Regions from separate parts of the Lactobacillus sp. B4005 genome, predicted to be linked through region 3. Evidence: predicted binding sites of a transcription regulator. Region 3 holds the regulator's gene; each other region holds the start of a gene.
The links. The regulator Rex, encoded in region 3, represses fermentation and respiration genes when NADH is low (regulators of the CRP and FNR family bind a similar motif). The targets are predictions, from matches to a motif close to TTGTGAANTANTTCACAA.
Positions count from the first base shown of each region.

Region 1: the regulator Rex is predicted to act here: its motif matches at 1,556-1,573, upstream of J3U73_RS08350 (FAD-binding protein).
Region 2: the regulator Rex is predicted to act here: its motif matches at 1,509-1,526, upstream of J3U73_RS07615 (NAD(P)-dependent alcohol dehydrogenase).

Region 1 covers NZ_JAFNOZ010000004.1:52,554-55,840, reverse strand. Annotated here, with positions in the region: gene J3U73_RS08360 (MucBP domain-containing protein) at 1-1,120, shown strand, start outside; gene J3U73_RS08355 (SLAP domain-containing protein) at 1,095-1,460, shown strand; gene J3U73_RS08350 (FAD-binding protein) at 1,618-3,287, shown strand, end outside.
Region 2 covers NZ_JAFNOZ010000003.1:70,978-74,264, reverse strand. Annotated here, with positions in the region: gene J3U73_RS07620 (FAD-binding protein) at 1-289, opposite strand, end outside; gene J3U73_RS07615 (NAD(P)-dependent alcohol dehydrogenase) at 315-1,433, opposite strand; gene tenA (thiaminase II) at 2,169-2,831, opposite strand; TPP riboswitch at 2,959-3,060, shown strand; gene thiM (hydroxyethylthiazole kinase) at 3,136-3,287, shown strand, end outside.
Region 3 covers NZ_JAFNOZ010000002.1:17,569-20,855, forward strand. Annotated here, with positions in the region: gene groL (chaperonin GroEL) at 1-781, opposite strand, end outside; gene groES (co-chaperone GroES) at 798-1,082, opposite strand; gene J3U73_RS04460 (redox-sensing transcriptional repressor Rex) at 1,264-1,905, opposite strand; gene J3U73_RS04465 (ABC-F family ATP-binding cassette domain-containing protein) at 2,219-3,287, shown strand, end outside.

The DNA.
Region 1 (3,287 bases), on a different contig from region 3:
AGGTCCCAAAAATTATCTTGTAACTGCGAATATTGAATTGCCAGGTACTTGGCGCAATGTCGGCGAAAATGGGACGATAGATCTGCCACAAGGAAATAAGAGTTGGTCATCGCAAGATTTACAGGATAATTATGATGGTACTAAGGATGCAGATACTTATGTCCGTTTTGCCACTTTAAAAATTACCTATCATAACCAAGCAGGCAAAGAAATTTCACCAGCAGACACAATATACGGTCGTGTAGGGACAAATTACAGCACTAAAGCCAAAGACATTCCTTATTATCAATTAGATGAAACAAATATACCAGCCAACAGTGAGGGAACTTATAATGGCGATGATATCAATGTTGACTATATTTATCTCTCTACCGCTAAACCGGTTACCGTTAAATATCAGGATGTCCAAGGAAAACAAATTGCCCAAGACGTAGTCCTGACAGGTGAAGGTGGCACAACATATACTAGTGTAGCCATTAAAATTGATGGTTATACGCTTAAAACAACGCCAGAAAATGCTACCGGGATATTTACCGATCATGAGCAAACAGTGATTTATATTTATACCAAAGATCCGGTCAAAGCAGGCAATGTGATTGTGCGCTATCAAGATGAAGCTGGTCACTCAATTCACTCCGATATTATCTTAACGGGTTATATTAATGATTCCTATAGCAGTACCGCAATTCCAATTGAAGGTTATAGTTTAAAAACTGCACCAGAAAATCCCACGGGTCAATTTACTAATAAAGAACAAACTCTTATTTACGTCTATACTAGAAACCCGCTGTCAGTTGCTAACGTAACGGTCCACTATCAAGATGAGAAGGGCAAGCCAGTTGCCACAGATGTCATTTTGGGTGGCATTATCGGAACGCAGTATCAGAGTTATCCGTTGGTCATTAATGGTTACCAGCTCAAGACTACACCGGCTAATGCCTCAGGTACTTTTACGAATCAAAAGCAAGACGTAGTTTATGTTTACGCCAAAGATGCCAGTGCCAATAGCACTGCTGGGGGTCAAGGCGGCGGAACAGTGATCATTGCGGCTCCAAGCACAAGCACTGGTAAAGACAATAGCGGTGACTCAAATGATGCCAAAAATCAAACTTCCTGTTAGCAAGGCGGTTATGCATAATTCATATATTTATAATGAAAAAGAAGAAAGAATAGCTGGATGGCTGGGACAAGGTACAGTAATTAATACCTATGGAACGAAGCTTATTAATAACCGTAAGTATTATGTGCTGGCTAATAATAAATATGTGAGGGCTGCTAATATTGATGGCATTGTGCGTAAATTACGTCATAATGCTTATGTATTTAATCAAGCTGGTAAAAAAATCAAACTCTTAAAGCGGCACCAAGATTGTCGAACTTACGGAGCAGCTGTTAAGAGACATGGCAAATTATTCTATCTTATTGGCAAAAATAGACTTGTTAAAAAGGCCAACTTCTAACAAGTAATGATCTCCTAGTTTTAATATTTAATTGAGTAAAATCGTTCGCTTAAAAAACGGACGATTTTTAAATAGTAAGGTTGCTAAAAAGATATTTGTGATAAAATTAACTTATTAATTTAATGAAAGTGATTACATAGTAAAGAAGGAATCAATCATGATTTATCAAAAAGACATCAAGTGGGATGCCAATTATGATGTTGTTGTACTAGGTTTTGGCGGTGCTGGAGCAACAGCTGCACGCTTTGCCGCTGATAATGGTGCAAAAGTACTGCTTGTCGATGTTGCACCTGAAGGTCATGAAGGTGGCAATACTCGTTATTCGGCCCAGTTAATTGGTACGGGTAATGATTTTAATGAATTAAAAAAATATTATCAGAGTCTGACGGCACCGATGTCACTTGATGAAGAGATGATCGATACCTATGTTGCAGGAATGGTGGATATTCCTAATTATGTTACTAAATATTTAGGCGTAAAACCTTGCAGCGCTAAAAATTATGCCCCTGAAGCCCGCTATGCGTTTGAGGAATTCCCAGAATTTCCAGGTTCGACTTCATATGATTTTACTACCGTACGCGAGTCATGGTTTGACGCAGCACTTTGGAAAATTTTAAAAGAAGAGGTCGTTAAGCGCCAAGATCAAATTGATGTGATGTATGAGACCCCGGCTAAGGAATTAATTCAGGATCCAGTCAGTCGCAAGATTGAAGGCGTCTTGATTGAGCGCAAGCATCAGCTGCTTAAAGTGCAAGCCAAGACCGGTGTGGTAATGTGTACTGGCGGCTTTGAAAATAACCAAACAATGATTGAAGACTTTATTGGCGCTAAAAAACTAGCCCCTCTTGGCACCCTGTACAATAAGGGTGATGGCATCAAGATGGCTCAGCAAGTTGGCGCTGATTTCTGGCATTTATACAACTACGAATCTTTAGGTTTGCTGCACGGGATGGCATTTGCCGTACCAAAAGGTGAGCGTGGCCGCCTAATGCTGGGTAAGCAAAATGAAGTAGTTGCTCATGGCAGTTCGTTTGTTGTGGGTGATGACGGTACCAGATACTTTAACGAAGCGGAAGAGAATCGTCACGGTCACATTAAGAACCATGGTCAGTGGAAAGTGCCGCTTAACCAAGAACACCCTTATTTGATTTTTGATAAAGCTAAAAAAGCTGAATTAGACCAAGATCCAATTATTGGCAACTATCAGCCTTATACAGATAATGTTATTGAGGCCGCTACGATTGGCGAGCTAGCAGAAAAGATTGGTGTTGCAAAAGCCACTTTGGAAGATACACTTGCTCGCTTTAACCAGGCATGCCAAGAAGGCAATGATCCTGAATTTCGCCGGGACCCAAAGACTTTGCGGGCATTTACTGCAGGTCCGCTTTATGCCGTGCGCATGGAACAGACAATGCTAAACACGCAAGGTGGTGCGAGAAGAAATAAGGAAGCCGAAGTTCTCGATACTAAGGGCAAGGCCATTCCTCACCTATATTCTGCCGGTGAATTTGGCGGTATTTGTGCTAACCAGTATCAAGGTGGTAACAACTTAGCCGAATGTTTGATTTGGGGTAAAATAGCCGGTGAAAATGCGGCCAAAGCCAAAGATGATGTGACGGTTGATGCTGCTAGTGGCGCATCAGCACACGACATCCACCTGAATTCAGATCTTGAGCATGAAGACTATCCAACTGGCAAGAATCAATATATTGGTAGATCAAATGGCGGCATGGGTGGCGAAATTGTTGTTCGGGTCACTGCCGATAAGCAAAAGAATTTACAAAATATTGAGGTTCTCAAACAGGCCGAATCAGAAGATTATGGTCT
Region 2 (3,287 bases), on a different contig from region 3:
GATTTGCAAATTCGGTACTTTTTGCTCCTGCTTCAATTAGTGCCTTTCTGACGGCGCTAGTTATTCCCTGAGAAGTAAATGTTGCTCCTGTAACTGCATCAACTTCAGTTGATTGGTTTTCAAGTATTTTTTGTGGAATTAAATTAAGTGCATTATCAGATAGAAGTGCCGTTTCCTGATGCTCAATTACCTCTATGTCAGTAATTTTTCCGCTACTTAAAGATACGGACACCTTAATATCTCCATTATGTCCTGGTGCTGTTTTTTGATATAAGCCATCTTTTACCATCGCTAATTCTCCTTAAGCAAATGCTTTATTTATATTGATTATCAAATACAATAATTGGTTTAATCGTACTGCCTTCCACAGAGGCTTTAATAGCTTGATTAATCTCCTCTGGTTTGTAAAATTTAACAATTTTGTCAATTGGAAACCTACCTGCATGGTACAAATCAATCATTTCAGGAATAAATTCTTGTGGAACCGAGTCGCCTTCAATAATGCCAGAAATACTCTTTGATGCCGCTAGAATGTCTATCATCGGACTAAGCTCTTTAATAGTTTTTGTTCCCATCGCAACAACTGCAAATTGTCCCTTTATCGTTAGCGCAGTCAAACCTTGTTTCATTACTTCAGGTTCACCAGTAGTGTCAATAACATAGTTCAAACCTTCGCTACCTACAATCTCATTAATTTTATCAATTATGTTTTCCTGAGTATTATTAATAGTTTCAGTAGCCCCAAAATCTCTAGAAATTTTTAGTCTCATATTGTTCTTGTCTATTGCGATTACATGTTTACAATTAGAAACAGCAGCACCCATAATTGCAGCTAAACCTACAGAACCGGTTCCTAAAACGGCTAAGTTAGAGTTGACTTCAGGTTTTATAGCATTAAGAACTGTACCGGCTCCTGTCATATAGCCACATCCTAAAGGACCAGCTAAGCGTAAATCCAAGTCATTCGGTACCTTGACCAAATTGTTTACATTGGCAACAATATGGTCCCCAAAAGAAGATTGACCAAAAAATACACCTATATCTTGCCCGTCCTGCTTATGCAGACGATAGGTACCATCCAGCATTGGTCCACCACTAGTATTTAATTTGTTAAAGTTAACACATGATCCTGGCAGGCCATTTCTACAGAATCGACAATTTCCATCATATGCAAAGCCAACTACAACGTGATCGCCTTTTTTGAAATCAGTTACATTTCTTCCAACCTTTTCAATAATTCCGGCTCCTTCATGGCCCAAAATAACTGGCATTTGAATTGGAAACCCACCATTTTGAAATTCAATATCACTATGACATATGCCTGATGCAACAGTCTTTATTAAAACCTCATTACTTTTAGGGTCATCTAGGACAACCTCTTCCAAGTTCAAATCAGAATCTGATCTATTTAAAACGGCTGCTTTGATTTTCATGGTAATAACCTCTTCATTCTAAAATACTAAGCTTCGCTATTTTACTATGTTACTTATATCACATAACCGCTTACATTTTAATATAATTTACAAAAATTTAAACAAGTAATTTTGATTATAAAATTCAATTAAAGATTGCTTTTCAATCGAATTTTATGAAAGTGCAAGTAATTTTTTAGAAAAAGTAGAATATATAATTTTAATATTTGAGATATATTTCTCGTTAGGAAAAAGGGTAAAATTTAAGCAAAAAATGTTGATTTAAGCACAAACCACGGTTTAATTGTTTAATTTAGCAATCCCTAAATAGCAGTGTTAAAAATATTAAGATAGGTGTTAAACATGATTTACTCATTATTCTAGGCTGCAAACTTGGGTATTCATCACAGTTACAAATATTGAACAAAAATTATGCTACGAGTTTAGAGGCATTAAATAATTTTATTAGCTTAATTTTATTTGTTTCGCCATTTGCACTAATATCAACCTGGTAAGAGAAACTAACCGTCAAAACAAAAAGTCGAAATCAACTAATTTTAAAGAAAAAATAAGCAAAAGATCTTTGACACATTATTTATCAAAACAAAGCTTGCATTTGTAGAGTTTAAAAATAATATGTTAAGCAAAATTGTTTTATAAAAGTATTGACTGTTTATATAGACTTTTTACTAAATAATTAGTTCCGAAATCTGAAAATTACTTTTTTAATTAAAACAATTCTTTAGGTCAGAAAAGCTATTGCCACTGCTCCTGCTCATACGCCATTTGCCAAAACCGGCATTCATAATAGCTGCTGCGCACAAAGGCTTTCTGCATCTGCCCACGCTCTCGTTCTGAAGCTTGAGCAGCTAAGTCATTGGTCAACTTTAACATGCGACTGACATTGACGTCATACCAGTCGCTATCATAGGTCTCGATCCATTTCTGGTAAAGTGCAACCGGTGAACCCGTTTGCGCCAATGCTTGACCAATTTCCTGGTAAAGCCAGTAGCAAGGCAAAATGGCACAGACACAAGGAGCAAGGCCATCTTTTTCAAGCGTTTTAAACAGATGATTGACATAGGCATACGCCGTTGGTGCTGCGTCAGTTTCTTTAATCTCATTGGATGTGACTTTTAATTCCGCTAAAAAATGCTGTTGCATCGTTATTTCACATTCTTGCAAATCTTGGGCACCTGCCAGCAAGAATCGTTGCACTTCTTGACTAGTAGTTTTCTTTGCCATTAGCCGGTGAATTTTGCTAAATTCAGCTAAATAGTACCTGTCTTGCAATAAGTAAAACCGAAAAGTAGCCAATGGCAATTGGCCACTTTGCAGCTCTTTAACAAAGGGCTGCTCCATGCTTTTTTTCCACAGATCCTTTGCCGCATAACGCAATTGTGCTGTAAATTCAGTCATTATTATCTCCCTCGCCCAATTAATAGTTGCGTGTTTCTTAGTAGTTAGTTTACCTTAGTCGAGTCACTGCAGCAATTCGGTTAAATTAGTTATTGTCTTGCCCAGCAAAAGTCGCTATAATTGAAACCGATAACACGAGGGGTGCCTTTTTGAAGGCTGAGATGGCGGATAGCCAGACCCTTTGAACCTGTAAGCTAATTCTTGCGTAGGAACGTGTCAAAAATCCACTTATGCTTTGACACAAATATGTCAAAGCTTTTTTATTGACCTAAAATCGGCGCAGGAGATTTTTAAAGGAGAGATTATGAAACTAGATCTGTTAGCTAAATTACGTGAAACTAATCCAATTGTTCTTAATGCCGCCAATTTTGTGACCGTTCAAGATGTCGCTAACGGCTTAAATGCGCTGGGTGCCTCGCCCATCATGAGTAAGGAAATTGCTGAGGTCGAAGAAAT
Region 3 (3,287 bases):
CTAAAGTAGGAAGTGCTTCACCAGAAACGTCATCAGCGATAATCAATAATGATTTACCTTGTTGAACAATCTCTTGCAATAATGGCAAGATGTCTTGAATGTTAGAAATCTTCTTGTCAGTAATTAAAACATATGGGTTGTCCAAATCTGCTTCCATCTTGTCGTTGTCAGTTACCATGTATTGTGATAAGTAACCACGATCGAATTGCATACCTTCAACTACTGATAATTCAGTTTCAATACCACGTGAGTCTTCAATTGTGATAACACCATCGTTACCAACTTTTTCCATTGCATCAGCGATTAAGTCACCAACTTCTTTTGAAGCAGATGAAACTGAAGCAACTTGCGCAATTTGATCTTTTGAAGAAACAGTGTGACTTACTTTATGTAATTCATCAACAACAGCCTTGGTAGCTTTTTCAATTCCGCGACGAACACCTACGGGGTTAGCACCAGCAGTTACATTCTTCATTCCTTCACGGATGATTGCTTGAGTTAACACAACTGCAGTAGTGGTACCGTCACCGGCAATGTCGTTAGTCTTTTGTGCAGCTTCGGCAACTAGCTTAGCACCCATGTTTTCGTAGTGATCTTTTAATTCAATTGACTTAGCAATGGTAACACCATCGTTAGTAATTTCAGGATTGCCATAAGATTGCTCTAAGACAACGTTTCTACCTTTAGGACCGATTGTTGCCTTAACAGTATCAGCTAACTTATCAACACCCTTTAATAGGGAACGTCTTGCTTTTTCTGAGAATTTAATATCTTTTGCCATAATTTTCGCTCCTTAATTACTTAACCACTGCCAAAATATCTTTTTCATGAAGGACTAAGAATTTTTCACCTTCGTATTCAACGTTAGTGCCAGAATACTTGTCATATAGAACAACGTCGCCCTTTTCAACTGACATTGGGATCTTGTTGCCGTTTTCTGCATAACTGCCTTCACCGACAGCAACAACTTCACCTTCTGTTGGCTTTTCTTTAGCATTTGAAGCAAGGACGATTCCGCCTACAGTCTTTTCTTCTTCTTCTTTAACTTTTACGATCACGCGATCACCAATTGGTTGTAACACGTTTGTCCCTCCTAATTTTAATTTAAAATCATTTTTGTTATTTGTTAGCACTCTTATTAACCAAGTGCTAACTTACAAATATGATAATACCCCCTTTTAATGAAAAAAGCAAGAAAAAATTAGCACTTTTTTACTTAAAGTGCTAATTTTCTTTAGCCATTGCAGCGGCGGCTTTATAAATTTATCTATTCTTATCTTTATCCGAATCAAGGAAATAAATGAGGGTTTGTAATTCAGTCGCCAAGTCAACATTTTGAATTCTAACCCCGGTTGGAGCTGATAACCGAATTGGCGTAAAGTTCATAATGCCCTTAATGCCAGCTTCGACCATGTCATCCGCTGTTTTTTGTGCAGAATCTGACGGCACTGTCAAAATAGCGATGGTGATCTGTTGGTCACTCAGCTGCTTTTGCAATTCACTCATTTCATAAACAGGAACGCCACTCAAAATTTTGCCCGTAATTTTAGGATTAATATCAAAAGCACAGGAAATTCGGATGTTATTGCTTCGTTTGAAGTTATAGTTGAGCAAGGCGTGTCCCAAATTACCTACACCAACTAATGCAACATTAGTTAAAGTATCTTGATTTAAAATCTTTTTAAAAAAGGATAGGAGACTTTTGACATCATAGCCATACCCACGCTTACCCAAAGCACCAAAATATGAAAAATCACGACGGATTGATGCACTATCAACCTGAACTGCTTCTGATAATTCAGTAGATGAAACTTTTTCTTTACCAGCTTCATTCAGGATAATTAGGTAACGATAGTAAAGCGGCAGTCTCTTCGCTGTCGCTGTAGGTATTTTTATTTTTTCCATTTTAAAAAGCCTCCAACTTAATATCACTAGTGAGCTTTTTTGTGAATTCACTCATCAATTAATATTATTTTACCTATAACTTACTGATATTTGCAAATGTTTTTTCACAATCTAACACAATCACAAAACACGATTTTACTGTTAATTAACCCGCTTTACATGGTAATTAAAAAATTATTTGTAAATAACTGAGCAAATACTCGTAATCAATTTACTAATGATGAAAAAATAATTTTACTTAAAAAAGGCTTATTTCTCATGCAGTTGCCAGCAGTCTTGCCACATATGCTAAAATAGACTTTAGGTGAAAAATATGATAATTGCACAAGGACACGATTTAGAAAAACAATTTGGTGCCAATACGCTATTCAATCACGTTAATTTCTCGATTGATTCAAATGCAAGAATTGGCCTTGTAGGACCAAACGGAGTTGGTAAAACCACACTCCTTAAAATTATGACGGGTGAAGAAGAAGCTACCCACGGCGAATTTACCATTAATAAAGGGATCGATGTGGGTTATATCGCGCAAGAAAATGGCTTAGATGAAAGTAAGAGCATTTGGGATGAAATGCTGACCGTTTTTGCGCCATTAATTGCAAAAGGACAAAAAATCCGCGGCTTGCAACAAGCAATTGCCGAACATCCGGAAGATAAGCAACTTTTAAAACAATATGACCAGTTGCAATTTGATTTTGAACAACAAGGTGGATATACCTATCAGGCGGATATTAAAAGTATTTTGAATGGTTTTAACTTCCCTGAAAATACTTGGACTAAAATTATTGGTGATCTTTCTGGTGGTGAAAAAACCCGGCTTGCCTTTGTCAAACTGCTTTTACGCAAGCCACCGCTACTTTTACTCGATGAGCCGACCAACTATTTAGATCTGGACACACTTGACTGGCTAGAAGGTTTTCTTAAAACATATTCCGGAGCAATTTTAGTTGTCTCTCACGACCAGTACTTTTTAGATCATCTTGCTAACCAAATTTTTGAATTACAATTTGGCAAACTAACAGCTTTTAAAGGAAACTATTCCGATTATGTTGCCCAGCGAAAGCAACGTGATCAGCAACAAGAAGAAGCTTACGAACGGCAGCAAGAAAAAATTAAAAAAGACGAGGAATTTATTCAAAAGAATTTAGTTCGGGCAAAAACGACTAAAAGAGCGCAAAGCAGGCGCAAGCAACTTGAGAAAATGGAACGAATCACGCCACCTAAGCACAAAAATAAGGTGCGGATTAAGTTCAAGAGTGAAAGACCCTCAGGTAAAGAAGTATTAATCTTACGGGATCTAACGATTGGCTACCCGACTAAGACAATGGTTCAAGACATTTCACTGCAAGTTAACAAAGGTGATCGTGTTGCTATTATTGGTG